2 regions of the Desulfitobacterium dehalogenans ATCC 51507 genome follow, and region 1 is predicted to be linked to the other one. Evidence: riboswitches for the same ligand, from Rfam matches in the RefSeq annotation. Region 1 holds a riboswitch; the other holds the start of a gene.
The links. A riboswitch is a leader RNA that binds a small molecule or an ion and turns the genes downstream of it on or off. The one in region 1 is predicted to bind S-adenosylmethionine.
Positions count from the first base shown of each region.

Region 2: it holds a riboswitch for S-adenosylmethionine, as region 1 does, so the genes downstream of both, metA (homoserine O-acetyltransferase MetA) here and DESDE_RS06365 (homoserine dehydrogenase) in region 1, are expected to answer to the same signal.

Region 1 covers NC_018017.1:1,313,054-1,328,012, forward strand. Annotated here, with positions in the region: gene DESDE_RS06350 (hypothetical protein) at 172-522, shown strand; gene larE (ATP-dependent sacrificial sulfur transferase LarE) at 574-1,377, shown strand; SAM riboswitch class I at 1,487-1,588, shown strand; gene DESDE_RS06365 (homoserine dehydrogenase) at 1,696-2,724, shown strand; gene DESDE_RS06370 (DUF4652 domain-containing protein) at 2,996-3,784, shown strand; gene DESDE_RS06375 (Tex family protein) at 3,921-6,086, shown strand; gene DESDE_RS06380 (amidohydrolase) at 6,137-7,306, shown strand; gene tsaE (tRNA (adenosine(37)-N6)-threonylcarbamoyltransferase complex ATPase subunit type 1 TsaE) at 7,427-7,909, shown strand; gene tsaB (tRNA (adenosine(37)-N6)-threonylcarbamoyltransferase complex dimerization subunit type 1 TsaB) at 7,918-8,634, shown strand; gene rimI (ribosomal protein S18-alanine N-acetyltransferase) at 8,631-9,077, shown strand; gene tsaD (tRNA (adenosine(37)-N6)-threonylcarbamoyltransferase complex transferase subunit TsaD) at 9,175-10,194, shown strand; gene DESDE_RS06405 (LysO family transporter) at 10,612-11,538, shown strand; gene DESDE_RS06410 (5-formyltetrahydrofolate cyclo-ligase) at 11,680-12,264, shown strand; gene nuoE (NADH-quinone oxidoreductase subunit NuoE) at 12,293-12,775, shown strand; gene nuoF (NADH-quinone oxidoreductase subunit NuoF) at 12,787-14,580, shown strand; gene fdhF (formate dehydrogenase subunit alpha) at 14,599-14,959, shown strand, end outside.
Region 2 covers NC_018017.1:3,985,707-4,000,665, reverse strand. Annotated here, with positions in the region: gene selD (selenide, water dikinase SelD) at 1-29, shown strand, start outside; gene yedF (sulfurtransferase-like selenium metabolism protein YedF) at 115-708, shown strand; gene DESDE_RS19160 (aminopeptidase P family protein) at 868-2,640, shown strand; gene DESDE_RS22840 (methyl-accepting chemotaxis protein) at 2,651-3,511, opposite strand; gene DESDE_RS19150 (exodeoxyribonuclease III) at 3,797-4,549, shown strand; gene DESDE_RS19145 (amino acid ABC transporter permease) at 4,804-5,469, shown strand; gene DESDE_RS19140 (amino acid ABC transporter permease) at 5,450-6,127, shown strand; gene DESDE_RS19135 (amino acid ABC transporter ATP-binding protein) at 6,138-6,887, shown strand; gene DESDE_RS19130 (cysteine ABC transporter substrate-binding protein) at 6,922-7,797, shown strand; SAM riboswitch class I at 8,700-8,806, shown strand; gene metA (homoserine O-acetyltransferase MetA) at 8,883-9,806, shown strand; gene DESDE_RS19120 (HDIG domain-containing metalloprotein) at 9,876-10,466, shown strand; gene serC (3-phosphoserine/phosphohydroxythreonine transaminase) at 10,965-12,047, shown strand; gene DESDE_RS19110 (phosphoglycerate dehydrogenase) at 12,074-13,237, shown strand; gene DESDE_RS19105 (DUF1015 domain-containing protein) at 13,268-14,503, shown strand; gene DESDE_RS19100 (DUF1847 domain-containing protein) at 14,696-14,959, shown strand, end outside.

The DNA.
Region 1 (14,959 bases):
TAGTGTACTTCGTTCTGAAAAGAGGAAAATCCTAGCTTTTTGAGAATATCTTAGTTAAGCGGAGCTAAAATTCAGTTCCATGTGTGCAAGCATTAGAGAGTACCCTAACCGAGAGAAAATTCATGACTGTGTAAAGGAGTAAGGTATGAAAAAGAGGGGAGAGTCATAACAATGGAGGCAATCCTTGTATATCCAATATTACTTTTCATTATTATCTTTCTTGCTGTAAGGCTGGCTATACAGCCATTGATCCAAAGCTCCAATGATGTTGCGGTTAATGAGGAAGGTGAGTTAAGCCTGGTCAGGTTGCGGGATATCGGGGTGCTGGATAATAATGAATTAGAAGAGGTTATACAGTTTTACAATCATAAGAAAGTTTCAAGTAAAAAGATGAAAGAATTAGAACGCTATACGAAAGTGCTTTCGGAATTAGTCGGGCAAGGAATCTTGACTCAAGAGGAGTATTCTGAAAGAATGGAGAGGCTGAGAAACTACTATGTTAGCGATAATTCTAAAGAATAGATCGATTAAAGCGTGAAATTTAATTAAGTTTGAGTAATCTGGAGGTAAATCATGCAAGCAAAGCTGAATCACTTAAAGCAAATCATTAAGGAAATGGAATCAGTTGTGGTAGCTTTTTCGGGTGGGGTGGACAGCACCTTTCTCTTAAAAGTAGTTCATGAAACTTTAGGGGATCATTGTCTTGCTGTCATCGGTGCTTCGGAAACGATGCCTTCTGCTGATTATAACAATGCTTTGCAGCAGGTTAAAGAGTTTGGGGCAAAGTTTTTAGTAATTAAAACTGAAGAAATGGACAAGGAGGAGTTTGTAAAGAACCCTCAGAACCGTTGTTTTCATTGCAAAAATGAGCTGTTTACAAAGCTTTTGAGCATTGCCCAAGAGAAGAAGATTAATTGGGTTCTTGATGGGAGTAATGCTGATGATCTAAAAGATTACCGTCCTGGCATGCAAGCAGCGAGAGCCTTGGGGGTAAGGAGTCCGTTACAAGAAGCGGGCTTGAGCAAAGAAGAGATTCGTCAATTTTCCAAGAAGATGGGACTTTCAACTTGGGATAAGCCCTCCAGTCCTTGTCTATCTTCTCGTTTTCCCTACGGAGAGGAGATCACGATCGAAAAGCTTCGGCGCGTAGAGAAAGCGGAAACTTTACTTAAAGAACTAGGATTTAAAAATTTAAGAGTGCGTTATCACCAGGATGTGGCCCGATTGGAAATTCCTAAAGAAGATTTTTTGAAACTTATGGAACTGGACCTCGATACTATCGTCAAGCCCCTCAAGGAATTAGGGTTTACCTATGTTACTCTGGATTTAGAGGGTTTTCGAAGCGGCAGTCTAAACGAAGGAATACCAATTCTGTAGCATTACTTCATAGTTCTACAGTGAAGGGATCACATTGTTCTGTAATATATCACTCTGCTCTATTGACATTACTTTGTTTACTGTCATATAATAATGAAAAATTGAATACTTCTCATCCAGAGTGGCGGAGGGACTGGCCCGATGAAACCCGGCAACCGGCCTATGTGGCAGTGGTGCTAATTCCAGCAGGATTATTCCTGGAAGATGAGCAAAAATATAAGACATAAGCTCTTCCTGGAATATGGAAGGGCTTTTTATTTGCTCTAGTTATAACATTGCAGGCACCGTCAAGGACCGACGAAGAGGAGGAATAGAGAGATGAAGGAAAATACAGTGAGTATTGGTCTATTAGGATGTGGGAACGTGGGCCAAGGGGTGGTAAAAGGAATACTACTCCATTCAAACAAAATTCTTCGCAAACTGGGGATCACACTGGTCGTAAGCAAGGCCCTTGTTCAAGATATAAGTAAAGAGCGAGCAATTGAGGGGGTTATTCTAACACAGAAACCTCAAGATATTCTCGATGACCCGGAGATTGAAGTAGTAGTGGAAGTTATGGGAGGTGAACATCCCACCTATTCTTATATCAAAGAGGCGCTAGATAAAGGAAAGCATGTAGTGACAGCCAATAAGCTATTACTGGCTCTTCATGGCGCGGAATTACAAGAAATAGCCCAGCGTAAAGGAATCTGCTTGCTTTATGAAGGGAGCGTCTTGGGAGGGATTCCGATTCTTAGAACCATTCAATATGGGCTAGCCGGAGACCAGGTGAAAAAAATTTGTGGAATTTTAAATGGGACCACTAATTATATTCTGACTCAAATGGTGGAGTCAGAGAAAGGCTATGAGGAGGCTTTGCAAGAAGCGCAAGAGGCTGGTTATGCGGAAAGTGATCCGACCATGGATGTAACTGGTTTAGATGCGGCGTGTAAACTTGTTATTCTCTGTCGGGAATGCTTTGATCTGGATATTCCTCTTGAAGAGGTGGAGATTAAAGGAATCCAAGGGCTAACCCCGGAAGAGGTCGCGGAGCAAAAAAGACAGGGACGAGTGCCTAAATTAGTTGCCGAGGCATCCATCATTGATCAGTCTTCGTCAGGACTGGAAAAAAGTCGGGAAGGAATTATTGCTAAGGTTGGTGTGCAGTGGTTATCTAGGGAAGCAATTCTAAGTCATGTCTCCGGCGTGGATAATGGCCTATCCCTGGAAACGCAGTTGGTGGGTGATCTTTTTTGGAAGGGACCTGGTGCTGGCGGATTGGCCACAGGGGGAGCGGTCTTGTCCGATATCGTTGAGATTGCAAAGAAAGTAGTTGTAGAGCGCAGCATAGGAAATGCAGCTCGTTAAATAAGGCAGGATCATATGAGCGAACTAGTTTATGCTAGTTCGTTTTTTGATGATTTCCTTTTTATCTACACGATTCGTAGGGTGATTTGACATATCTTTGCTAAAAGAAGGAATGAGAAACAGTAATAGAGAACCTACTATAAAGACATGGTAAATAATGGTATTACTCGATTCAAGTGGAAGTAAAGTTTAGGGAGGGAGCATTATCAAGAAACGAAGAATCACTCGCGGCACCTTGTTTTTCCTAGGAGTGGTATTCTGTACCTTGTTCTTGAATTTTGGTATCTTTCCTTTAAGTGCCTTTTTTAAAGGGCCCGGTTCAGAGGAACTGACTTATTCGACAACGCTGGTCACCAATCCCGAACAAACTCCACAGCAAAGAATCCAACAGCAAAGAGCCAATTATGCCGCTTATGTTAAGAAAGTAAAGACCGCAGCAGCAGCTGGTCCAAGTGAACCTGATAGCGGAGCAGTGGAAGACGAGACTCCGAAACCAGCTATCACCGAGCAAACTGAACAGCTTTTTCGTATTAATACCAATCCCTATGTTCCTGCCTTTATTTTACAGGGGAATTATGTGGTTCATGGCAGTTCGCCAAATAAGCAATATACAGCTTATATCTACCCAGATGAATGGGAAACCATCGGCGATATTTATATCAAAGATAGTGCGAGCAGTAGTTGGTTGCGACTGCAGCTAGACCAGAACTACCGAGTTAAAATGTGGCATTCTTTTGCTCCAGAAGGAAGATACACTCCAAAAAAGAAGATTCACTGGCTTAATGATAACGAGTTTATCATTATAGTCGGCTTTGCTCATGGTATAGTTTCTAAGGGTGGTGAGCTGGTTAAGGTTACTAGAGCTACCGGTAAGGCGGAGATTCTTTACCCCGCCTATCAAAAACTTAATCAAGAGGTTGTAGATTTTGAACAAGTGGGAGATGATCTAGTTCTTTATATTAATCTCATGGATGTTAATGGATTTTGTATAGAGAAGGGAGAAATCCGTGTTCCCCTGAAAGACATTGATACTTTATCACAACGAGACATTGTTTCTTAAAGCATAATAAATAAGGTCTAGTTTTTTACAAGCAGGTCCTGGCGGGCTTGCTTTGTTAGTTTCTCCATCTTTCTTTAGCTTTTTGCTAAAAGAATGGTATAATAAAAAATTGAGAACTAGCAGGAGGGATTATCCTTTGGAATTTGTGGAAATTATTGCGCAAGAACTTACCTTGCGAGCCCATCAAGTTAAAGAAGCCATACAACTCTTGGACGGGGGGAACACTATTCCCTTTATAGCTCGCTATCGTAAAGAAGCGACCGGTGAGTTGGATGAGAACGCCCTGCGCAGTATTGTTGAGCGTTTGGAGTATTTAAGAAATTTAAAGCAACGCAAAAGTGAGGTTCTGCGTTTAATTGAAGAACAAGGTAAACTTACTGAGGAGTTGGCGAATCAGATTGAGAAGGCCACAATTCTTCAAGAAGTAGAAGACCTCTATCGGCCCTACAAACAAAAACGACGGACTCGGGCTACCATGGCTAAAGAAAAGGGACTTGAGCCTCTAGCATTATGGATTCTTGAACAATATCACAAGGCTCAGCCGCTTATAGAAGCTCAAAAATATATAAATCCTGAACTTGGTGTAGAAACGCCAGAAGAGGCAATCAATGGAGCCTCAGACATTATTGCAGAAATGATCTCCGATGATGCTGCTATGCGCAAAAAGATTCGGGAAGCTACTTTCCGCCTTGGTGATATCATAGCTTCAGCGAAAAAAGCAGAAGAGCGCTCAGCCTATGAGATGTATTATGATTATCGGGAGCCTGTGAAAAAACTGCCTCCTCATCGCATCCTTGCTTTGAACCGAGGAGAAAAGGAAGAGCTCCTTAATGTGAAAGTGGAAGTTCCTTCAGAGCATATTTTAGCCCTAATCGAACAGGCTTTTGTGAAGCAAGGGCCCGCAGCGGAGATTGTACGTTCAGCTGCGGATGATGCATATAAACGCTTAATAGCACCTTCTATAGAGAGAGAAATTCGGGGTGCTCTAACCGAAAAAGCCGAAGAACAAGCTATCAGAGTCTTTGCCGAGAATTTGAGGCAACTCTTACTGCAACCTCCAGTGCGTGGGAAAGTGGTACTGGGGTTAGACCCGGGATTCCGAACGGGGTGTAAATTTGCTGTAGTTGATGATACTGGCAAGCTCTTTCATGTAGGGGTTATTTATCCCCATCCTCCCCAAAACAAGCGGGAAGAAGCGAAAAGAATGCTTAGAGATGCTATCGGAAAATATCATGTAGATGTGATCGCCATTGGAAATGGCACAGCCTCTCGAGAAACAGAGGAAGTTACTGCAGAAATGATTAGGGAAAGTGGCTTAGCTTCGGAGTATATCATCGTGAGTGAAGCTGGAGCTTCAGTGTACTCTGCGTCGAAGCTGGCGGGAGAAGAGTTTCCGGACTTTGATCTCTCATTACGTAGCGCAGTCTCCATAGCTCGGCGCTTACAGGACCCCTTGGCTGAGCTTGTTAAAATAGAACCCAAGGCCGTAGGAGTTGGGCAGTATCAGCATGATGTTCAACCCAAACGCCTTGAAGAATCCCTACATGGAGTAGTGGAATCGGCAGTTAATGCTGTTGGTGTAGATCTGAATACCGCCTCACCATCTCTCCTTCAATATGTAGCAGGTCTTAAACCTACCATTGCCAAAAATATTGTGGCTTATCGGGAAAACCACGGGAAGTTCCAAAAACGGGATCAGCTTAAAAAGGTCCCTCGTCTAGGTGAGCAGACATTTGTTCAGTGCGCCGGCTTTATTCGTATTCCCGAAGGGGTCAACCCTCTGGAAAATACACCGGTTCATCCGGAATCTTATGACCTTGCTCAAAATATTTTGCACAAGGCAGGATTCGCTCTAACAGATCTACGAGAACGCCCCAATGAGGTGCGATTGGGGATTGCCCAATTGGATCCGGAGGAATGTGCTCGGGAATTCAGTGCCGGGGTTCCCACGGTCAAAGATATTCTTGCCGCTCTGCAACGCCCTGGCCGGGATCCTCGGGAGGATTTGCCCCGACCAAAACTACGTCAGGATGTTACCCATCTAGAGGATTTACAGACTGGAATGATCCTCGAAGGAACCGTCAGGAATATCGTTGATTTTGGAGCTTTTATTGATATAGGAGTCAAACACGACGGTTTGGTGCATATATCTCAAATCAGTGAGAAGTTTATCAGGCATCCCATGGAAGTGCTTTCCGTGGGAGACATCGTTAAAGTCCGTGTCCTAGGTATCGACACCGCCCGTGAGCGAGTCAGTCTGTCTATGAGGGAAATCGCTGCAGACGCAATGGTATCTATATAGCCCTATATATAAGGATTTCAACGACTATACTATTCATAACGGAGGTAATCATGAACGCAAATACGAGCCTTTTTATCCGTAACGGTCGCATTAAGACCATGAAAGGCCAAGAATTCATCGGAAGCATCTTAGTGGAAGGCACACAAATTAAAGCCATTGGGGAGAATCTGGTTGCTCCTGAGGGAGCAGAGATCATCGAAGCCCAGGATAAGTTTGTTTTACCCGGCTTTATTGACGCCCACTGTCACGTGGGACTGGGAGAGGAGATTTACCAAAGTGAAGGGGATGATCTCAATGAAATGACTGAGCCGATCACCCCTGAACTGCGTGCAATTGATGGTATTAATCCAGAGGATGAAGGTTTACGGGATGCTCGTTTAGGGGGAGTCACCGCAGTGTTTTCCACACCGGGCAGCGGCAATGTCATTGGTGGTACAGGCGTAGTGTTGAAAACAGTCGGCAAAGTCGTGGATAAGATGATCGTACGGGAACCTGCAGGGCTAAAGGTGGCCTTTGGTGAGAATCCCAAAATGGTCTATGGCGGTGAACAAAAGAAGATGCCCATGACACGTATGGCCACTGCGGCACTTCTTCGACAAGCTCTAGTGGATGCTGAGACCTATCTGGAAAAGTTGGAGCAAGGTATTGAAGATCCAGAAAAAGTGCCCGAGCGGGATCTGGGAATGGAAAGCTTGATTCGTGTGATTAAACGTGAGATTCCTTTACGGGCCCATGCTCATCGGGCTGATGATATTATGACCGCTATTCGCATTGCTAAAGAATTTAATGTAGATCTGGTCATTGAACATTGCACTGAGGGACATAAGATTGCTGAGGAAATCGCAGAATATGGATATCCTGCTGTTGTGGGTCCTTCATTAATTAATCGGGCTAAGGTGGAGTTGAAAGATAAATCCTTTGAAACTCCTAATGTCCTAACACAAGCAGGCGTTAAGGTAGCAATTATCACAGATCATCCGGTGACTCCCATCGAACAATTGCCCCTTTGTGCAGCGCTGGTAGCACGAGCCGGTATGGATGAAGAAGAAGCTTTAAAGGCCATCACTATTAATCCGGCAGAAATTATGGGCGTGGATCATCGCCTAGGATCCTTGGAAGTGGGTAAAGATGCGGATATCGTTATTTGGAGTGAACATCCTTTTGTTTTAAAATCACATCCTGAGACTGTCATTATTAACGGCAAAATCATTAGGGATTAGGCTTTCCGGGGGGCCGGGGCCGGCATCATTTCGCTTCCGTGGGCGCTTAGCCAAACCTCAGGGTAATACCTGAAGCGAACCAGATTTTAGAACGAATAGTTAAAGGAAAGGACGGTCAGAATGGACCTAGAAGTTCAAAGCCTAAGCGCAGATTGTACTCATGCCCTTGGATACAATTTAGGAAAAGCGCTTCGTGGGGGAGATGTGGTGTGCCTCTTCGGTGATTTGGGTGCGGGAAAAACTGCATTAGCCAAAGGAGTTGGGAAGGCTTTAGCAGTACAAGAACCCATGACCAGTCCGACCTTTACTTTTCAGATTGAGTATTCAGGGATAGCTCGGGATAATCCGGTGCGGTTAATCCACATGGATTTATATCGTTTGCGTTATCCAGAAGAGGTAGAAATAATCGGAGTAGAGGATGCCTTTCAAGAAGATACTATTTGCTTGATTGAATGGCCGGGAATTGCAGAGGACATCTTACCCGATGATTCATTAGAGATCAGGATTGAAGGATCAGGGGAGGAACCACGCAGAATCGGCTTTTCTTCTCATTCGGAAGCCTGGGTAGAACGGCTCAAAGATATTATTCCTTTTGAATATTAGGAGGATCTATGAAGTATCTCACCATCGATACTACCACCAAAGTCACAGCTTTAGCCTTGGCAGAGGACGGGCAGCTGGTGGCGGAAGGCTTTTTGCATACATCCAAAACCCATTCGGAGCGGTTGATTCCTGTATTGGATCAAGTCTTAGAGGCATCAGCCTGGAAGCTTCAAGATCTCGATTTTATTGGTGTGGTGCGGGGACCAGGCTCTTTTACGGGAATCCGTATTGGGATTGCCACAGCTCAGGGCTTGGCTCAAGTGCTCAAACTTCCCTTAGTAGGTGTGCTTTCCTTGGATTCTTTGGCTTGGGCCGGACATAGCCGACCGGAAGAAATCGTACCTATTCTTGATGCAAGAAAGAATGAATGGTATACAGCTCGGTACCGATGGTCGGAAGGAGAGGAAATCCCCATACGAAGCCGGGATCCTTTCGCGGTAGAGCCAGCTCTTTGGCTTAAGGAATTGGCGGAACAGGATAAAGCCATTGTTTTTATCGGTGACGCCGTTTCGCGCTATAAAGAGAAGATTAAGACCACCTTAGGGAATAAGGCGGTGCTTCTCCCGGATTATTTGGCTTTACCACGGGGAGCGTATACTGTTCGTTGTGTTTGGAATGAATGGCAGAAGGGAACCCAGGGGAAGCTTGTGGAACCTTATTACATTCGGTTATCGGAAGCTGAGGTCAATTGGGCTAAGAAAGAGGAGGCGCTAAAGGGGAAATGATGATTCGCCCCATGCAAGAGAGTGATTTATCCACAATTCTGGAGATAGAGCATGCTTGCTTTCCGGCACCTTGGGCTCCCCAGTCTTTTGTCAGTGAGCTGAGAGATAATGAGTATGCACGGTACTTTTGCTTGGAACACGAGGGCAATATCATCGGCTATATGGGGTTATGGTTTATACTCGAAGAAGGACATATTACCAATGTGGCTATAGCACCGGGGTATCAGGGGATGGGCGGAGGAGAGTTCCTGATGCGCTCTGTGATCGATTTGATGGTTAAGGAAGGCATGGAGCGTATGACCCTTGAGGTACGAGCCTCCAATGTCTCTGCTCAAAGACTGTACGAACGCCTAGGTTTTGCAACTGCGGGGGTTCGTAAAGGCTATTACTCAGATAATCGTGAAGATGCCCTTATTATGTGGCTTGATATAGGCAAAGAGTAGAGATAGTCTTTGCCATACTGAGCGGTGGCGAGTATCTCTATAAGAAGAGATGTCTTTTTCTGGTGAAGGAAAGTAGGCAGATATCGGGAGGTTGCTGGTGAACAATAAAGATATTAATATACTTGGAATTGAGACAAGCTGTGATGAGACCTCAGCGGCCGTGCTTCGCAATGGCCGTGATCTGCTCAGTCATATTATTTCATCGCAGATCAAGACCCATCAAAAATACGGTGGAGTCGTGCCGGAAGTGGCTTCACGGGAGCATATCCTACATTTGCAAAGTGTTGTAGAGGAAGCTTTGCAAGGGGCGAAGATGGAGTTTGGAGATTTGGCGGGAATTGCAGTGACCTATGGACCGGGGCTTGTGGGCTCTCTTCTTGTAGGAGTGGCGGGGGCAAAGGCTATGGCTTATGCGGCAGGGATTCCGTTGCTGGGAATTAACCATTTAGAAGGACATATTTATGCGAACTTTCTCCATGATCCGGAGCTGAAGTTTCCTTTATTGGCTCTCCTCGTCTCGGGAGGGCATTCCCATTTGGTGCATTTTGAAGGGCATGGGAAGTATCAAGTCCTTGGACATACTCGGGATGACGCTGCAGGGGAGGCTTTAGATAAGGTAGCTCGGACCTTAGGGTTGGGTTATCCTGGAGGACCTTATATTCAAAAGGCCGCTCTTGAAGGGGATCCTCATGCCTACGAATTCCCAAGAGCTATGCTTGAACCCGGCAGTCTTGATTTCAGCTTTAGCGGAGTGAAGTCCGCTGTGCTCAATACCTTGAATTCAGCGCGAATGAAGGGCGAGACGGTGAATGTTGCTGATGTGGCAGCTTCTTTCCAGGAGGCCATCGTAGATGTCTTAGTGCGTAAGACCTTGCTGGCCTTGGAAAAAACAAAGGCTCCTACCCTAGTCCTTGCCGGAGGAGTGGCAGCCAATACTTCACTAAGGAAACGTCTCACTGAGGCAACCCAAAAACGGGGTGTTGCCTTTAGTTATCCACCTCCGGTTCTCTGCACGGATAATGGAGCCATGATCGCGGCAGCCGGATACTACCGTTATTTAGCTAAGGATTATGCTCCTTGGAATTTGAATGCTATACCGGGACTGAATCTGGCTTAAGGGAGTATAGTTCGAATAGGACTATACCCCCTTTCTTTTTCTCGAAATAGGACATTCGGGCAAGAAATTTTGAAAAGGGATAATATGTTCTGTGGATAGTTAATTCTGTGGACAATGTGGATAACTCTGTGACTAACTGGTATTAGCGGGTTGAGAGGTGTTGAATTTGAGGAGGAACATTGGACATAATTACCCACAGACCCTGTGGATAATGTGGATAAGTCAGGGACAAGGGATATTATGAAGGGATGGAGATGGGGATAACTTAAAAATATGAAAAGTAGTACAAGGTACTTTTCTTTTATCCTTTGTTCGAGATAAAATAGAAGCATGTGTTTAAAGAGTTTCTCATACCATGGGGGAGAGCCCTTAGTTAACGGCTTAAAATTAATTTATTTATAAGAACGGAGAACAAACATGTGGATATTATTTGTTTGTCTTATAGCAGGAGCTTTCGTGGGATGGTTTCGTTTATTGCCTAGGGTTATCTTGAACCAAGCGGGACGAGGGATGATGATCGGGGTATTGATTCTCTTGTTGACCATGGGTTTACGGATCGGAGTGGACCAGAACACTCTTTCACAATTAGGGAGCTTCGGATTGCAGGCCTTCTTATTTGCAGTTGCGGCAATTATAGGAAGTGTAGTGGCTGTTTGGCTATTAGAAAGAGTTTTCATTGGGAAGTCGCCCATGCTTCCGCAGCAAGATAAGATGGAAGTGAACAGTACTGAGGCAGCTCATCCCTATCAGATGACTTGCGCAATTATTGGGGCGTTTATTGCAGGAATTTTCGGCGGGATTCTTTTATTTCCCCAGGCTTGGACAGCATACTTACCAACGATTACAACGTTAGCTCTTGATTTTACTCTGGTCATGGTAGGCATCGATTTAGGTCTGAATCGCGATATTTGGAGACATATGCTCAAAGTTGGTTGGCAGGTGTTTTTAGCACCTGTGGGTGTGGTGCTCGGTAGTATTGTAGCGGCTATGGTGGTAGGATTGTGCTTTGGATGGGAGCTTCGGGAGGGAGGAGCAGTTGGTGCTGGGTTTGGATGGTACAGCCTATCTGGGGTTTTGATCTCCGACCTTCACTCGGTCTCCTTGGGTACTATCGCTTTTTTGAGTAATATATTTAGAGAAGTTTTAGCGATTATTTTTGTCCCTTTTTTAGCTAAAAGGGTGGGGCCGTTGGCCCTTGTTGCTCCCAGTGGAGCGACAGCTATGGATTCGACCCTTCCTCTCTTGGTGGCGGTGGGACCTAAAGGTATCGGTATCGTAGCTATAATTAGCGGGCTTTCTTTATCTCTTCTGGTTCCGGTTTTGGTACCCCTGGTTTTAGGTTAGATCAGGAAAGCCATTTAAGTATTTATCGAACTTTGTAGAAGGAATATTCTAATCTTTGACGAATCTATTATATGATTGACTGAATTTTCTTGAAAAGAAAAGTATATTTTTTTAGTGGAGGATCTAAAGGAGGATTGAAAGGTGTCTGAGGAGAAGCGGTCATTGCGGGAACGGGTACTGTCCCTGCGATCGGCGTTGACGCCGGAAGAACGGGCTTTTAAAAGCCAAAGAATTCAGGCTATCGTGACTCAGACCCGTGAGTTTCAGGAAGCAAGCACCATCATGCTTTTTATGAATTTTCGCGATGAGGTAGAGACTACTGAGTTAGCCCAAATAGTCCTTGACTTAGGAAAGCGGTTGGTATTGCCGCGATGTGCTCCAAAGGGGGTGCTTATACCGGCACTTATCGAGGATTTGGAAAAGGATATTGAGTCAGGAATGTGGGGAATCCGTGAACCTAAAAAGGAGGAACTCACTAAGGTTGATCCCCTGGAGATCGATTGTATTCTTGTTCCTGGAGCAGCTTTTGATACTCAGGGCAATCGCCTCGGTTATGGGGGCGGATATTATGATCGGTTTTTCGGGAGATTGGCAGAAGGAACACCAAAGATTGCGCTTGCTTTTCACTGCCAGATCGTGGACAGAATCCCCGTTGAGTTTTACGATAAGAAAGTAGACATGTTAATCACTGAACAGGGTATCATGCGTTTCAAAGAAACGCTTTGAACTTAGTGGAAAAGGGAGGAGAATCGTTTTGTGTGAGGAGTGTAGGGAGTTAGTTGATCCTAAAGAGGAACAATTGGATCGGATATTAGCCCACTATAAACAGGAGAAAGGGGCGCTTATTCCGGTTTTGCAGGAAGCACAAGGACTTTATGGATATTTGCCTGAACATGTGATAAAGCACATAAGCAAGGAACTACGTATACCTTCTGCTAAGGTTTATGGAGTTGTCACATTTTATGCCCAATTCCGCCTTGCTCCAATGGGACGCAATGTCATCAGTGTCTGCTTAGGTACTGCCTGCCATGTTCGGGGAGGAGCTAAAGTTCTGGAAGCCATAGAAAAAAATACAAAAATTAAGGATGGACAGACCACGGAAGATGGACGCTTTACTTTAGAGATTGTCAACTGTATTGGTGCCTGCGGATTAGCTCCTGTTATGTCCATTAATGGAAATGTCCACGGACGATTGAATGCAGATCAGATCCCAGGAATCCTGGCAGAGTATAAGTAGGGGGAATAGGGATGAACACAGAAGCTAAAAAACAGGTTTTTATCTGTGCGGGCACAGGCTGTCTCTCTTCAGGAGCCAATAAAATCATTGATTTAATGAACGTAGAGATAAAACGTCAAGGGTTGTCTGAGAATGTAGAGCTCATCGCCACAGGTTGCCGTGGTTTTTGTGAGCAAGGGCCAACTTTGGTCGTAGAGCCTGCTCAGAGATTTTACAGAAGAATTCAACCGGAAGATATTCCGGAGCTTGTTGAGAAAGAATTAGGTCAAGGGGAGAAGGTGGAGCGCCTTTTCTATGTGGATCCTCTGTCAGGAGAACCGGCTTTAAGCTATGAGGACATTAGTTTCTTTGCCAAGCAAACCCGTATCGCTCTTAAAAATTGTGGATTTATCGATCCTACTAAGCTTGAGGATTATCTTGCTCATGGAGGTTATGAAGGTTTAAAGAAAGCCCTCACTATGGACCCCGAGGCAATTATCGAGGAAGTCAAGGGAGCCGGCTTACGTGGCCGGGGAGGAGCCGGTTTCTTAACTGGTCTGAAATGGAGCTTATGTAAAGCTACTCCATCAGATAAAAAATATGTGATTTGTAACGCCGATGAAGGAGATCCGGGTGCGTTTATGGATCGCGGTCTTCTCGAGGGAGATCCTCATGCCGTCATTGAGGGAATGTTGATTGGCGCCTATGCTATTGGTGCAGATGAGGGCTATGTTTACTGTCGTGCAGAGTACCCCTTGGCTATCAAGAATCTGCAAATTGCCATGAAACAGGCTGAAGAAGCAGGATTCTTAGGTGATAACATCTTAGGTACGCAATTTAGTTTCCATTTGAAAATCAACGCTGGAGCCGGAGCCTTTGTTTGCGGTGAGGAAACGGCTTTGATGGCATCTATCGAAGGAAAAAGAGGTATGCCTCGAGTGCGGCCTCCTTTCCCAGCTCAAAGCGGGCTATGGGGTAAGCCTACCAACATCAATAATGTTGAGACTTGGTCCAACATACCTCATATCTTAAAAAATGGAGCCCAATGGTATGCTCAGTACGGAACGGAAAAGAGCAAAGGCACAAAGATTTTTGCTCTAACTGGTAAGGTTAACAACACTGGATTAGTTGAAGTTCCTATGGGAATGCCTTTAAGAGATATTATTTTCGATATCGGCGGCGGTATTAAAGACGGTAAGAAGTTCAAAGCGGTGCAAATCGGCGGCCCTTCAGGAGGATGCCTGCCGGAAGATATGTTGGATCTCCCTGTGGATTATGACACCCTAACCCGGGCTGGTGCTATGGTGGGTTCCGGTGGTTTGGTTATCATGGATGAAACCACTTGTATGGTGGATATTGCCCGCTTTTTCCTGAACTTTTCCCAGAGCGAATCCTGCGGAAAATGTACCCCCTGCCGTGAAGGGAATAAACGGATGTGGGAGATTCTCGACCGCATCACCCGTGGTGAAGGCAGGGAGGAGGATATTGAGAAACTGGAAACCCTGGCCTATACAGTTAAAGAAACCTCCCTGTGCGGTTTAGGTCAAAACGCGCCTAACCCTATCCTGGCCACCTTAAAATATTTCCGGGAAGAATTTGAGGAGCATATCCACGCTAAAAAATGCCGGGCCGGAGTTTGCAGTGACCTCCTGACCTACGAGATTGATGCGGAAAAATGCAAAAAATGCGGACTGTGTGCTAAAAATTGCCCAGCTAACTGTATCAGTGGAAATAAAAATACCCCCTATGTTATTGATGGGGAAAGGTGTATCCGCTGCGGAAGCTGTATGGATACCTGTAAATTTGGCGCGGTTATCCGGGCCTAGAAGAAAGGGGTGGATTTGGTGGAATGGCTGAATTTAACCATTGATGGAAAAGAAGTTGTGGTGCCCAAAGGAAGCACGGTCCTGGAAGCATGCCGGATGCACGATATTCCGGTTCCAACCCTTTGTCAGGATCCGGAGCTCACTAATGCCGGGGCATGCCGTCTCTGTATTGTGGAGATTGAAGGAATGCGCAATTTGCCGCCTTCTTGTGTGACCCAAGTGACCCAGGGTATGATTGTTAAAACTCAGACACCGAAGGTACGCAAGTCCCGCAAGGTGATCCTTGAGCTCTTAGTGGCGAACCATCCATTGGATTGTATGACCTGTCAAAAGATGGGGGATTGCTCCCTTGCTCAATATGCCTATGAATACGGTGTAT
Region 2 (14,959 bases), 1.6 Mb from region 1:
GCCAAGGTTTTCCCATTCTTCTTCGCTAAGGAAACGTTCACGCTGAAGGTACTTTCCCAAATAAAAAAACCACCGGCGGGTTGCTGGCGGATTCAGATAAGGAGGACGAATTCAATGACAACTATTGATGCCCTGGGACAAGTTTGCCCCATCCCTGTGATTCGTGCCAAGAAAGCCCTGGAGGAATTAGGTGAGGAAGGCGGAGTCGTGATCTTACTGGTAGATAACGATATATCACGGCAAAATCTCCAAAAGATGGCTGCAGGAATGGGATATCAGAGTGAATATCAGGAAAAAGAAAATGGCGTTATTGAGGTGACCATTGTTGCCGGAGAAGGCTGTGCTGTTGAAGGTTCAGGAACAGCGGTGGATTCAGGGCTTGTGGTCGCCATCGGACGAGATACTATGGGAGAAGGCAGCGAAGAATTGGGAAGAATTCTTCTCAAGAGTTTTATTTATTCCCTGACAGAGCTGACCCCACCCCCTACCCATCTTCTTTTCTTTAATTCAGGAGCCTATCTAACCGGTAGCGACTCTAATAGTATAGAAGACTTAAAAGCCATGGCGGATAAAGGAACCATCATTCAAACCTGCGGCACCTGCACCAACTATTATGGTATTACCGAGAAATTGGCAGTAGGAGAGATCGCCAATATGTATAGTATCGTCACCACTATGGCCGAGGCCAAGCGCCTAATTAATATTTAGGGCATACAGTGTTTATATCATCACCTTTCCTATTTACTCTTGTTTGCCTGGTCGTGTAAAATGATGGTATAAATCCCGGCCGGTAGGCACAGGATGAAGATAGTAAAGCAGTGATGGCAGTAAGGCGATGGAAACTTATAGTGTAAGTGAGGTAATATAATGGAAATTCAAGAACGAGTCGCGAAACTCAGAAAGCTGATGGAAGACAATGGCATGGATGCTTATATTATTCCCAGCTCCGACTCCCATCTCAGTGAATATGTAGCTGACCATTTCAAAAGCAGGCAGTGGATTTCAGGCTTTACCGGTTCCGCTGGGACGGTAGTCATTACTTTAAAGGATGCAGGTTTATGGACAGATGGCCGTTACTACATTCAAGCGGAACAACAGCTCCAAAATTCGGGAATTCGGTTGTTCCGAGCAGCTGATCCTAAAGTGCCCAGTTATACAGAGTGGATAAGAGAGCATTTACCGGAAGGAAGCGCCCTTGGTTTTGACGGACATGTCTTTTCAGCAAAACAGCTTAAAGATATGGAGAAGGAACTTGATGGAAAGATAGCCATAAAGTTTAACCAGGATTTGGTGGGACAATTATGGAAAGATCGTCCTTCCATTCCTGCTCAGAATATCTTTGTTCATGACGTAGGATACGCGGGACGTTCTCGGATAGAGAAGCTCAATGATCTTCGTCAGCAGATGAAGGGCAAGGGAGCCAATGTTCATTTGCTGACAGCCTTGGATGATATCGCCTGGCTCTTAAATATTCGGGGAGATGATGTTCCCAATAATCCGGTGACCATCGCGTATGTCCTGGTTGCTGAGGAGACCTGTTATTTATGTATCGACGAAGGAAAGGTCCCTGCTACGGTGAAAACCGAGCTTGAGGAAGATGGGATCCAAATTAAAGGCTATGCTGCTGTCACCGAACTTCTGCAGGGGCTTCAAGGGAATGATTCCATCCTTATAGACCCTGAGAGCGTCAACGCAGTCCTTTACCACGCCATCCATCCTCAAGTGAAAAAGGTAGAGGGAGCCAATCCCTCAACTCTGCTGAAGGCTATTAAAAATGAGACAGAGTTGGACAACTTAAGAACCAGTAATACTTATGACGGAGTAGCCATGGTTCGCTTTATCAAATGGCTTAAAACCGCCATTGGGAAGGAAGAAATCACAGAACTCTCGGCTGGAGATACTTTAGAAGCCTTGCGGAGGGAAAACAAGGAATGTGTGGGTTTAAGCTTCGATACCATTGCCGGATATAAGGATCATGCTGCCATGATGCACTACAAAGCTACTTCGGAAAACGCCTACACCTTAAAAGCTGAAGGATTCCTTTTGGTGGATTCAGGCGGTCAATACTTTGGCGGCACTACGGATATCACCCGTACCATTGTTTTGGGGCCGCTGACTGAAGAGGAAAAAAGAGATTTTACCCTGGTGCTGAAGGGACATATTGCCTTAGCTACGGTTAAATTCCTTTATGGCGCTACAGGATCTAACCTAGATGTCTTAGCCAGACAGCCGATCTGGAAATACGGCATGGATTACAAATGCGGTACAGGTCATGGGGTGGGCATGTTTTTGAATGTTCACGAAGGTCCTCAACGACTGAGCCAGATGCATAATGCCACAAAACTGGAAGACGGGATGATCCTGACCAATGAGCCCGGTATCTATAAAGAAGGAAAACATGGTATTCGCACCGAGAATATGATGGTGGTGATCAAGGATGAAGAGACCGAATTCGGTCAATTCATGCGCTTTGAAGCACTGACCTATTGCCCCATCGACTTAGCAGGTGTGGATCAAAGCCTACTGACCGATGAGGAGCAAACATGGCTGGATGAGTATAATAAAATGGTCTACGACAAACTTGAATCCTATTTGAATGAGGAAGAAAAAGCTTGGTTAGCTCAAGAAATCCGGATGTAGGGGGGTACCTTCACTTTTCCGAGCTTAGATTTTCGGCCAGGGAATCTAATTCTAAAGCAATAGCATTGGCTTGTTCTGTAGCAGCTGCAATATTACCGATAGCCTCAGCGACCTGCCCGATGGAAGAGCCGATTTCTATCATCTCAGTAAAGGTTTGAGAGCTGGCCGTTTGGATGGCATTCAGTATAGCTTCGATCTGCTTGATGGAAGCAGTGGTTTCGTTGGCTAGCTTGCGAATTTCTTCGGCAACGACACCAAACCCTCTGCCTTGTTCTCCCACACGCGCGGCCTCAATAGCAGCGTTGAGACCCAATAAATTAGTTTGATTGGCAATGCGTTTGATGAGGGAAAGAACATCGTCTGTTTTTTTAACCTGAGACTGCGATTCATTGACCAGATTAGTTAATGAATCGCAGACGGCAGAGATTTCTTCGGTCTGTGCGGAAATCTCTTGGATTGTGCTGGCTAGAACTCCCATACTTTGTGCTAATGATGTGGACATGTCCTTGAGATGATCTTGGCGGTCCACATTTTCCATTACGGCAATTGCCCCGATGATTTCCTTTTGCTTATTGCAAATCGGAAATGCTGTAGCAATAAAGGGAACACCCCACAAGGATTTATCGGATTTCACAACCACCCTGCGCTTTTCGTTAATTGCCCGATACAACCCGCTGCCTGCCTTTAAGGGAGCACCTATCGGGATTTTAAGATCCAATGTTCTTCCGGGTATGTAGACCAATTGCCTTTCGCGATCAGACATTCCAACACTGACATCACTGGTAAGCATGTCATTGATAAATGGTAAAACATAAGCGAAGTGGTTAAAGATTTCTTGATTTTCATCATGAGGTTGATTTTTCATAAGCATTGTGATTCTCTCCTTTATTTGTAGACTGAATATAAAAATACTTTCGACAGTCGACAGATTTAGTCCTGCAAAAGAAAGTAGGACCAAAGTCCTAAAGAAGTAAAGTCCCGCTTGGGTGACCCATCAAAGTTCTTATTAGTGCTTTACCTTTTAGAAGAGGTAAGGGAACTAAGCAATTGTATGTTGTAAAAAACCAATATAGGGATTAAAGTGGAAGATAAGAATTGATAAGGATTCAAATGTGTAGAAGAATTATGTGGTTTTTATAGGGGAGGAGAGAATAAAATGAAATTAATATCATGGAATGTTAATGGCCTGCGGGCTTGTCTAAATAAGGGCTTTATGGACTTTTTTGAACAGGAACAAGCGGATATCTTTTGCCTGCAGGAAACCAAACTTCAGGAAGAACAGATTCCTTTCCAATTGGAGGGGTATTACGCCTATTGGAATTTTGCTCAGAAGAAAGGATATTCCGGTACCGCAGTCTTTACAAAAAATGAACCGCTGAGTGTGTCCTATGGAATCGGTAAAGAAGAACATGATCAAGAAGGGCGAGTCATTACCCTTGAATTTGAAACCTTCTACCTGGTTACCGTCTACGCCCCGAACTCTCAAAGAGGTCTGGCTCGTTTAGATTATCGCATGACCTGGGAAGAAGAGTTTCTCAGTTATCTTAAAAGCCTGGAAAAGTCTAAACCGGTGATCTTTTGCGGAGATCTTAATGTTGCCCATACGGAGATCGATCTCAAAAACCCCAAATCCAACCGTAAAAACGCCGGTTTCTCTGATGAAGAACGGGCAAAGTTCAGTGGACTTCTTAAGAATGGCTTTATCGATACCTTCCGCCATTTCTACCCGGATAAAACAGATTCCTACACTTGGTGGTCCTATATGTTCAATGCTCGAACCAATAATGCAGGGTGGCGTATTGATTATTTTTGCGTCTCTGAAAGCTTGAAGAATGAACTTAAGGATGCCCTAATCTACGACAAAATAATGGGTTCAGATCATTGCCCGGTGGGCTTGGAAATTTTCTAATATAAATTATTAAAATTTTCTCAGCCTCTAAGCACTTTGAGGCTAAATTAAACAAGAAAATAAGGAGCTGACATCTCGTGAACTTATCCAGGTTCAAAGATGTTAGCTCCTTTTGCTTATTTAAAGAAATTAGTTATTGACATAGCGGTAACTAAAATATATAATTCCGATATGTCATAGTAAATATATATGAATTATATGAATAGACTTAGGGTATAGAAGTCCAGCAGATTTGACTGAAAGAGAGAACGGCCATGAACTTAAATTGGGAATTTATTCTTCAAAATATCCCTTTATATGAGAAAGCGGCATGGCTTACCTTAAAGCTTGCTTTCTGGGGGACATTGTTTTCTTTGCTCCTTGGCCTTATCTGCAGTGTAATAATCTATTACCGTGTACCTTTTTTAAAAACTATTGTGGGAGTCTATATAGAGCTCTCCCGGAATACCCCTTTGCTAATCCAGCTCTACTTTCTCTATTTTGGGCTAACGAAGCTGGGGGTGACCTTAAGTGAGACTACTTGTGCAATTCTTGGTCTTTCCTTTTTAGGAGGCAGCTATATGGCTGAGGCTTTCCGCGGCGGTATGGAGGCGGTGAGCAAATCCCAGATTGAATCTGGCTTAAGCTTAGGGTTTTCACGGTGGCAATTGATTCGTTATGTAGTATTCCCTCAGGCTTTGTCTTTTAGTGTCCCGGCCCTTGGCGCTAATTGTATCTTCTTGCTGAAAGAAACTTCCGTCGTCGGGGCTATCGCCATCCTGGACCTTATGAATGTAACCAAGGACCTCATCGGGATGTATTACCAGACCATTGAATCTCTCTTTATGCTGGTTGTTTCTTACTTGATCATTCTTTTGCCCCTATCGTTTTTCCTGACTTGGCTGGAGAGGAAGGTGCGTTATGCAGAGTTCGGCCATTGAGATGATCTTTACCTCACAAAATATAATGCGCCTGCTGGAGGGATTGCTGGTGACGGCACGAATAGCCTTCATCGCCATCTTAATTTCCACCTTTACGGGAATCCTCTTTGGTCTTCTCATGACTATAAAATCGAGGATGATCAAAGGGCTCTGCCGCCTTTATCTAGAAACCTTCAGAATTATTCCCGTCCTTGTCTGGTTATTCATCGGTTATTTCGGAATTACCGCGGCCTTTAATATCCATCTGGAGGGTGAGGTCATAGCTATTATTGTCTTTATTCTCTGGGGAACGGCAGAAATGGGTGACATCGTTAGAGGGGCCTTAGAATCCTTGCCACGACATCAGAGTGACTCCGGTAAAGCCTTGGGTTTAAGCTTTTGGAAGCTTTACCGATATATTTTAATTCCCCAGGCTGTAAGACGAATGCTTCCCGCCACGATTAATTTGGCTACACGGATGGTCAAAACCACCTCGCTTGTGGTTCTCATCGGCGTAGTGGAAGTTCTCAAGGTCGGTCAACAAATCATAGAGAACGCTCGTTTCACGGTACCCACTGCCTCCTTCTGGATTTATGGATTTATTTTTATGTTGTACTTCACCATGTGTTATCCGTTATCTCGTTTTGCAAAGAAGCTGGAAGCGAAGTGGAGCAGTTAGGGGTGATTAAATGAGTGTAGAGAAAAAGGAAGTAGTGTTGGAAATCAAAGCGTTGCACAAGGAGTATGTTGGCAAACCTGTTCTCAATGAGATTAATCTCCAAGTCCAGAGGGGTGAGGTTATTGTGGTTTTAGGGCCTTCCGGATGCGGGAAAAGCACCTTGCTCCGATGTCTTAATGGTCTTGAACCCATTCAAGGGGGAGATATTCTGCTTTCAGGTCAAAGCCTCATAGGAAAAAATGTTGACTGGAAAAAAATCCGTCAGCAGATCGGTATGGTCTTCCAGAACTATGATCTTTTTCCCCATATGACGGTGCTTGAGAATATTCTTCTTGGCCCCACGAAAGTTCAGAACAGGGGTAGAAGCCAAGTGCTGGAGCAAGCCAAGGTCCTCTTGGAAAGAGTCGGGTTATATGATAGAATAAACGTTTTTCCAAGGGAGTTGTCCGGAGGTCAGAAGCAGAGAATCGCTATCGTCAGGGCCTTATGTATGAATCCCGAGATTATGCTTTTTGACGAAGTGACAGCATCCCTTGATCCGGAAATGGTTCGAGAAGTTCTTGATGTTATGCTGGGTTTGGCCAAACAAGGAATGACCATGATTATCGTCACTCATGAAATGGGTTTCGCCCAGGCTGTGGCTGATCGAATCGTTTTCATGGATTCAGGTGATATTTGTGAGATTGCTGGACCTCAGGAGTTCTTTAATAATCCTCGCACGGATCGGGCTAGGCGATTTCTTAATATATTCCAATACTAGAGTACAAAAAAGCAAAGAAAGGTTGAGAGAAACGATGAAAAAGATGAAGAGATTATTGTCCCTCGCACTAGCAGGCGCTTTACTCCTTGGAGGGCTTGTGGGGTGCAGCCAAGCAGGAGCCAACCCAGCAAATAACTCAAATGGTACGTCCTCTGCAGGATCTTTAGAAGAGATTAAACAGCGTGGTACCTTAAGGATTGGAGTATTCAGCGACAAACCGCCTTTTGGGTATGTGGATTCCAATGGACAGAATCAAGGCTTTGACGTGGAAATTGCCAAGCGTTTTGCTAAAGACCTTTTGGGGGACGAATCCAAAGTGGAATTCGTATTGGTTGAGGCTGCCAACAGAGTCCCTTATCTCGAATCCAACAAGGTAGATATCATCATGGCTAATTTCACAGTCACGGAGGAAAGAAAGCAAAAGGTTGATTTTGCCAATCCTTACATGAAGGTTTCTCTAGGGCTCGTATCACCTGACGGGGCTCTGATTACCTCCATCGACCAGCTTAAAGGGAAGAAAGTTATTGTCAATAAAGGAACCACAGCTCAAGATTATTTAACCAAGAATCACCCTGACCTCGAACTTCTCAAGTATGATCAAAACACGGAAGCTTTTGAAGCTTTAAAAGATGGTCGAGGAGCCGCGTTAGCTCATGACAATACGGAAGTGCTTGCTTGGGCAAAATCTAATCCCGGCTTCACTGTAGGTGTACCTACTTTAGGCGGAACGGACACAATTGCTCCGGCAGTAAAGAAGGGCAACACCGAACTCTTAAACTGGATCAATCAAGAGTTGGAAGCGATTGGTAAAGAGGATTTTGTGGGGCAAGCTTATAAAAAGACTCTTCTCCCCGTGTACGGAGATGATGTAAAACCTGAAGAGTTAATTGTCGAAGGCGGAAAACTTTAGTAATAGAATAGGTCTAAGGATAATGAAGAGAAAGACGGTTCTCATCCTGCTTTTAGTTGGAGAGAGCCGTCTTCTAGTATGAAAAAGGCCCGGAAAGCTAGTTCTCCAGGATTTTGCTTTCGGCGTTCACTCCATAAGCTGCGCGGAGCAATCTAATCGCTCAAGACTTCCGCTGCGTCGGGTGCACCTGCGCCGCTAAGTATTCTCTGTGGTGAGGCGGCTTGGGCGAAACCCTCGCCCGGGTTTCGTGGCCAATTCGCTCCTCGAAAGCACTGCTTTCGCACTTGTTCTCAATGGCCGGTTGGAAACGTCCTGTTTCCAACCCGACTCCGCTGTAGTCTTTTCGCGAAGATTGCTACCCTGCTCGCTTAGAATCCGTTCTCTGCCTTAAAGCAAAATCCTTAGGCTGCTTTTCGGGTTTGAGGGGCGTGATGTGGGATAAGCTGCCTGATGACCTGAACAGCTTTTCATCATCTGCTGGTGCTGCCTCGCGGCATCGCCAGCCACCCTTAAAAAAACCCGGAAAAGAGTTGAAAAGACCCGCAAGTGTAGCTTTACGCACAAAAGGGAACGGCTTTAGCGGAAGAGCGACCGGGTCAACGAGGCTTTCTTAACGTAGCGAAGCCACCGGTTCACATGCAGAAAGCAGCGGGGTTTGGCGTAGCTGTTAAGAAAGCGAGTTGACCAGCTCTGGAGCTATAGAGTGAGCGTTGTGCGTAAAGCTACGCGACCCGAGCAAAAGCTTTTCCGCCTCTGCCCGTATGCCTACGACATGAAGGAATCTATTGTATTATATAGTGTGCTTCAATAATTTTGTTATAGAGCAGATTGACTTTAAAGAAAAGATATAATAATATAGTGCCAATGACGATTTTCATCGTCAGCAATTAAATACATCCCATTTCTTATCAAGAGTGGTGGAGGGACTGGCCCGATGAAACCCAGCAACCGGTATTCTGATGAATACAACGGTGCTAATTCCTGCGATGGAAGCATTGATAGATGAGAGAGGAACTTTTGGCGATGCCCTCTTTCTCGGAAAGAGGTTTTCTTTATTTTCCAAGTGTAATTGAAGGGAGAATACTATGCCGATTAATGTACCCGATGGCCTGCCTGCAGCAGAAATACTCACCAAAGAAGATGTCTTTATTATGGAAGAGAGGCGTGCCGAGCATCAGGACATTCGCCCTCTTAGCATTGTCATTCTAAATCTCATGCCCAATAAGATCGTGACGGAAACACAGATTCTTAGGCTCTTAGGGAATTCTCCTTTGCAAGTGGACATTACCCTTCTTTATCCGGAAACCCATCTCTCCAAGAATACCCCGGAAGAATACCTCATTAAGTATTATCAGACCTTTGACAGTATTAAAGATCAAAAATTTGACGGAATGATTATTACGGGTGCCCCCATTGAGCAGATGCCCTTTGAAGAGGTTGATTTTTGGCCGGAACTGCAGAAGATTATGGATTGGAGTAAGAGCAACGTCTTTTCCACGCTTTTCATTTGCTGGGGAGCCCAGGCGGGGCTTTATCACTTCTTTGGTGTTCCCAAGTATCCTTTACAAGCAAAAATGTTCGGCGTATTCCCTCATACCTTAAACTGCAAGGATATCCGTTTGCTCAGAGGCTTTGATGATGTCTTTTATGTTCCCCACTCCAGGCATACAGAGGTAAGAAAAGAAGATATTGTCAAGGTGCCGGAGTTGGAGATTCTTTCGGAATCTGAGGAGTCCGGAGTCTATCTCATCGGGACCAAGGGCGGTCGGCAGATTTTTGTTACAGGTCATTCCGAATACGATCCTCACACCCTAAAATCGGAGTATGATCGGGATATATCCCAAGGGCTACCCATCACTATTCCTCAGAACTACTATCCTGGGGATGATCCCATGAAGACCCCCATCGTCAAGTGGAGAGGTCATTCTAATTTGCTTTTTGCCAATTGGCTGAACTACTACGTCTATCAGGAAACACCCTATAACCTTGAAGAATTAGGCAATATCTAAGTTCTAGGTCTAATCATTCTATTGAGACTGTTAAGACCAACCATAAACTATGAGAAAGAAGGATGTCGGATGCTGGATTATACACGGGATAGAGAGGCTGCTTGGCAACTTCTCAATGACTATGTAAAAAGTGAGACCTTATTGCGTCACTCCATAACGGTGGAAGCTGTGATGCGCCATTTTGCCTCCCTTTATCAAGAAGATCCTGACCTTTGGGGAAATATCGGGTTATTGCATGATATCGACTTTGAGATGTACCCTGATCAACACTGTCGCAAAACCCGGGAGATCCTTACTCCCAAAGGATTGCCGGAGGAGTTCATCCGGGCTATTGAAAGCCATGGTTATGGTCTGGTCCATGATGTAGAACCCCGGGAGAACGTGGAAAAAGTTTTGTTTACCATCGATGAATTAACAGGCTTGGTCTCAGCCACAGCCTTGCTTCGTCCCAGCAAGAGCCTTCATGACCTGACCACCAAATCGGTCAAAAAGAAATGGAAGCAAAAAAGCTTCGCTGAGAATGTCAACAGGGAAGTCATTGAAGCCGGTGCCAACCGCCTGGGTAAGGACTTAAATGAAATCATCGAAGAGACCATTAATGGAATGCGCGCCATCGCGTCTGAGATCGGCTTAGAAGGCAATGTCGAAGCAGGGAAATAATTATTTTAGCCATAACACTTGACAAAAAGGCCTGTAATAGATTAGAATCATAACAGCGTAGATCTATAGTCCAACACGATGAAGGGACATCCGGTGCCGAATATGTGTAGAGAGCTGACGGTTGGTGCAAGTCAGTCATAGAAGCGAAGCGGATTCCATCCTGGAGTGGCCAATGATGAATTGTGACGGGTTCCGCCCGATATCGCGGACATAAGTTGGCCGATTACGGCAACATGGGTGGCAACGCGGGAATAACCTCTCGTCCCTGATTTGGGATGAGAGGTTTTATTTATTATCCGCGCCGCACTACCATAGTTTCTCCTTAACGACACGAAGGAGGAAGGTGGTAGGGCTTACTGCCCGTAAACCGTAAAGGCTGGAACTTGGGTGGCACCGCGGAATACCCGCCCCAAAGACTGGGGTGGGTTTTTATCTACCCTGGACAACCCAATATATGTTAACATTCATAAATATTTATAAATAAGGGGGATATTTCAAATGAAAAGAGTGTACAATTTTTCAGCAGGGCCGGCAGTATTGCCTGAAGAAGTTCTAAGAGAAGCCGCAGAGGAAATGCTGGATTACCAGGGAACGGGCATGTCCGTTATGGAGATGAGCCACCGTTCCAAGACGATTGAGGGGATGATGAATGAGGCCGCCCAGGACCTAAGAGAGTTGCTTAATATTCCTGAACATTATAAAATTCTCTTTCTTCAGGGAGGGGCGTCCCAACAGTTTGCCATGATTCCCATGAACCTTATGAAGAATCGGGTGGCGGATCATCTGAATACAGGACAGTGGGCCAAGAAAGCCATTTCCGAAGGAAAGCTGTACGGAAAGATTAATGTCATCGCTTCATCAGAGGACCAGAACTATTCCTATATTCCAGACCTTAAAGATTTAAAATTCTCCGAGGATGCGGACTATGTCTACATCTGCCACAACAATACCATCTTTGGAACCAAGTTTAATAAACTTCCTGATGTGGGGGATAAACCCTTGATTGCCGATATGTCCTCGAATTTTCTATCTGAACCCATTGATGTTACAAAATATGGACTTATTTTTGCCGGAGCCCAAAAGAATGTGGGTCCTGCCGGGGTCGTGATTGTCATTATTCGTGAGGACCTCATCACGGAGGATGTTTTGCCGGGGACCCCCACGATGCTCAAATATAAAGTCCATTTCGATAACAACTCCGCCTATAATACACCGCCGGTCTATGGAATATATATCTGCGGTAAAGTGTTCAAATGGCTCAAAAAACTGGGCGGACTGGAGGCTATGAAAAAGATTAACGAGGAAAAGGCTGCCATCCTTTATGATTACTTGGATGCCAGTGACATGTTTAAAGGAACTGTGGTGAAAAAGGATCGCTCCTTAATGAATGTTCCCTTCGTGACAGGCTCTGAGGAGTTGGATGCCAAGTTTATCAAAGAAGCCAAGGCCGCAGGTTTTGAGAACCTTAAAGGCTATCGTACAGTGGGAGGGATGAGGGCCAGCATTTACAATGCCATGCCGATCCAAGGGGTCAAGGATTTAGTGGAGTTTATGAAAAAGTTTGAAGCAGAAAATAAGTAAGAATTATAAAAAGAGGAGTGTTTTTAATGTTTAAAATCAATTGCCTGAATAATATTTCCGAAGCGGGATTAAAGCTTTTTACCGATCACTATATTAATGTAGACCGTTACGAAGATGCTAACGGTATCCTTGTCCGCAGTACCTCTATGCACGATCTGGAATTACCTCCTGATATTGAGGCCATTGCTCGAGCTGGAGCTGGAGTCAATAACATCCCCTTGGATAAATGCGCTGAAAAAGGAATCGTCGTCTTTAACACCCCTGGTGCCAATGCCAATGGGGTAAAGGAGATGGTGATTGCCACCATGATTATGGCTGCCCGGAATCTTGTGGGAGGAGTTAACTGGGTTAGCTCCTGTCAGACGGATCCCGAAGTTGCCAAACTGGTTGAAAAGAATAAAGCTAAATTTGCCGGAACAGAAATCAAAGGCAAGAAGCTGGGAGTCATAGGCTTAGGTGCCATCGGCGTCTTGGTAGCCAATGCCGCCAATAAAATGGAAATGGATGTTTGCGGTTATGACCCCTATATTTCTGTTGAACATGCCTGGAAGCTGTCTAAATATATTAAACCCATCAAAAGTGTAGAAGACATTTATCGGGAATGTGATTTCATTACCATCCATGTCCCCTTAACCGATTCCAACCGTGGAATGCTCAATAAACAAGCTTTTGAGCAAATGAAAGACGGCGTGATTATCCTGAATTTCTCCAGGGATACCCTGGTGGATGAAGATGCTTTGCTTGAAGCTCTCGGCACAGGAAAGGTTGCCAAATATGTGACAGACTTCCCTAACCCAAAAGTCTGCGGAGTGGAAGGGGTTATTGCCATTCCTCATCTAGGAGCATCCACAGCGGAATCCGAAGAAAACTGTGCGGTCATGGCTGTAGAGCAGATGATGAATTACCTTGAGCATGGCAATATCAAGAATTCTGTCAATTTCCCCAATTGTGATATGGGAGTATGCACCCAAGCCGGGCGGATTGCCATCAATCATAAAAACGTCCCCAATATGCTAGGTCAATTCACCTCTACCTTAGCCAAAGAAAATGTCAATATCTCGGACTTAATGAACAAAAGCAAAGGGTCCTATGCCTATACCCTTATCGATATCGAAACTCCGGCCGGTCCAGAGATGATTGCCAAACTCAGAGAAATTGACGGCGTACTGAGAGTCCGCGTCATAAAATAAGCTGAATTCAATTCAAGAGGAGGGAATACTTTGGCAAGGATTAGACCCTTTCAAGCCATAAGACCCAGGGAAGATGTAGCAAGGAAAGTAGCTGCCCTCCCTTATGATGTATACAACCGCGAAGAGGCCCTTGAAGAAATAAAAAAAGAACCCCTGTCTTTTTTAAAGGTGGATCGTCCGGAGACTCACTTTCCTGAGGATTTCAATCCTTACGATCCTGAGGTCTATAAAAAGGCCAGAGAAATTTTGCAGGAAATGATTCAAGAGGGGATTTTTATCCGGGAAACCAAACCCTGTTACTATATCTATGAGCTTACTATGGACGGAAGAGCTCAAACCGGCTTGGTGGGTTGCGCCGCAATTGATGATTATCTTCAAGATGTGATTAAAAAGCATGAATTGACCAGGGAAGATAAAGAGCTTGACCGTATTAATCATGTGGATGTGTGCAATGCCCAGACGGGCCCGATCTTTTTAACCTACCGCTCGCAAGCAAGTATTAATGAAGTGATTGAAAAAGTGAAACAGAAAACTCCTCTCTATGATTTTATGGCATCAGATGGAGTAAGGCATGTCGTTTGGGTTATCTCGGAGGACCGGGATTTGGAGAAGATTACTTCAGGATTTGCCGGAATTCAAAGCATCTATATTGCCGATGGACATCATCGTACCGCTTCTGCCGTTAAGGTGGGGCTGAAACGAAGAGAAGAGCATCCCAACTATACGGGTCAAGAGGAGTTTAATTTCTTCCTTTCTGTGCTCTTTCCAGACGATCAGTTGTTGATCTTGGACTATAATCGAGTGGTGAAAGATCTTAATGGTTTGAGCAAGGCCGAATTTTTGGAAGAAATTAAAAGGGGCTTTGAATTGGAGGAAAAAGGAAATACCCCTTATAAACCTGAGGAGAAGGCTACCTTTGGCATGGCGCTGGAAGGGACTTGGTATAAGCTGAGGGCTCGGGAAGAGATTCGTTCAACGGATCCTGTAGAAGGGCTGGATGTATCCTTGCTGCAGAATCACCTCTTAACGCCGATTCTGCAGATTATGGATATCCGTACAGATAAACGCATTGACTTTGTGGGCGGAATCCGTGGTTTACAGGAACTTGAAAAAAGAACCAACAGCGATATGAAATGTGCCTTTTCTCTATACCCTACCTCTATTCAAGAGCTTTTTGCAGTATCTGATGCGGGGCGACTGATGCCGCCCAAATCCACTTGGTTTGAACCTAAGCTGCGTAGCGGATTGTTTATTCACGAACTGTGAAGCAAGGAGAAGACTCGTTTGTTCCTTCACTATCCGAGGAATGAGAAAGCAGGGAGAAAAGCTCCCTGCTTTTCTACGTCTGAATCTCCTTGAGTTTTAAGATTTAAGATCTTACAATTGTAATGAGTGGTTATATCCCTATGTTCAAGGGCATATAAGCAAATTATAAGCAAATAGAGAAGGAGAATGGTAATGAATCAAGAGGATAAGAAGTTAAGCTGCACGGATTGTGCGCTCTTAAATTGCCATAAAAGAGACAAGACCTTTCCTCAATTCTGCTTAACAACCCATACTTCTGAAGAAACCGTAGAAGAGATTAATGAGTTATACCGTAAGGATGACCTTGTTTCCAAACTTTCCAATGCGGCAGCTGAAATCGAAGGGACCTATTATGGTAAACTCACTCGAGTAGAGGAAATAATAGCCTTTGCTAAACGAATCGGGGCTAAAAAGGTT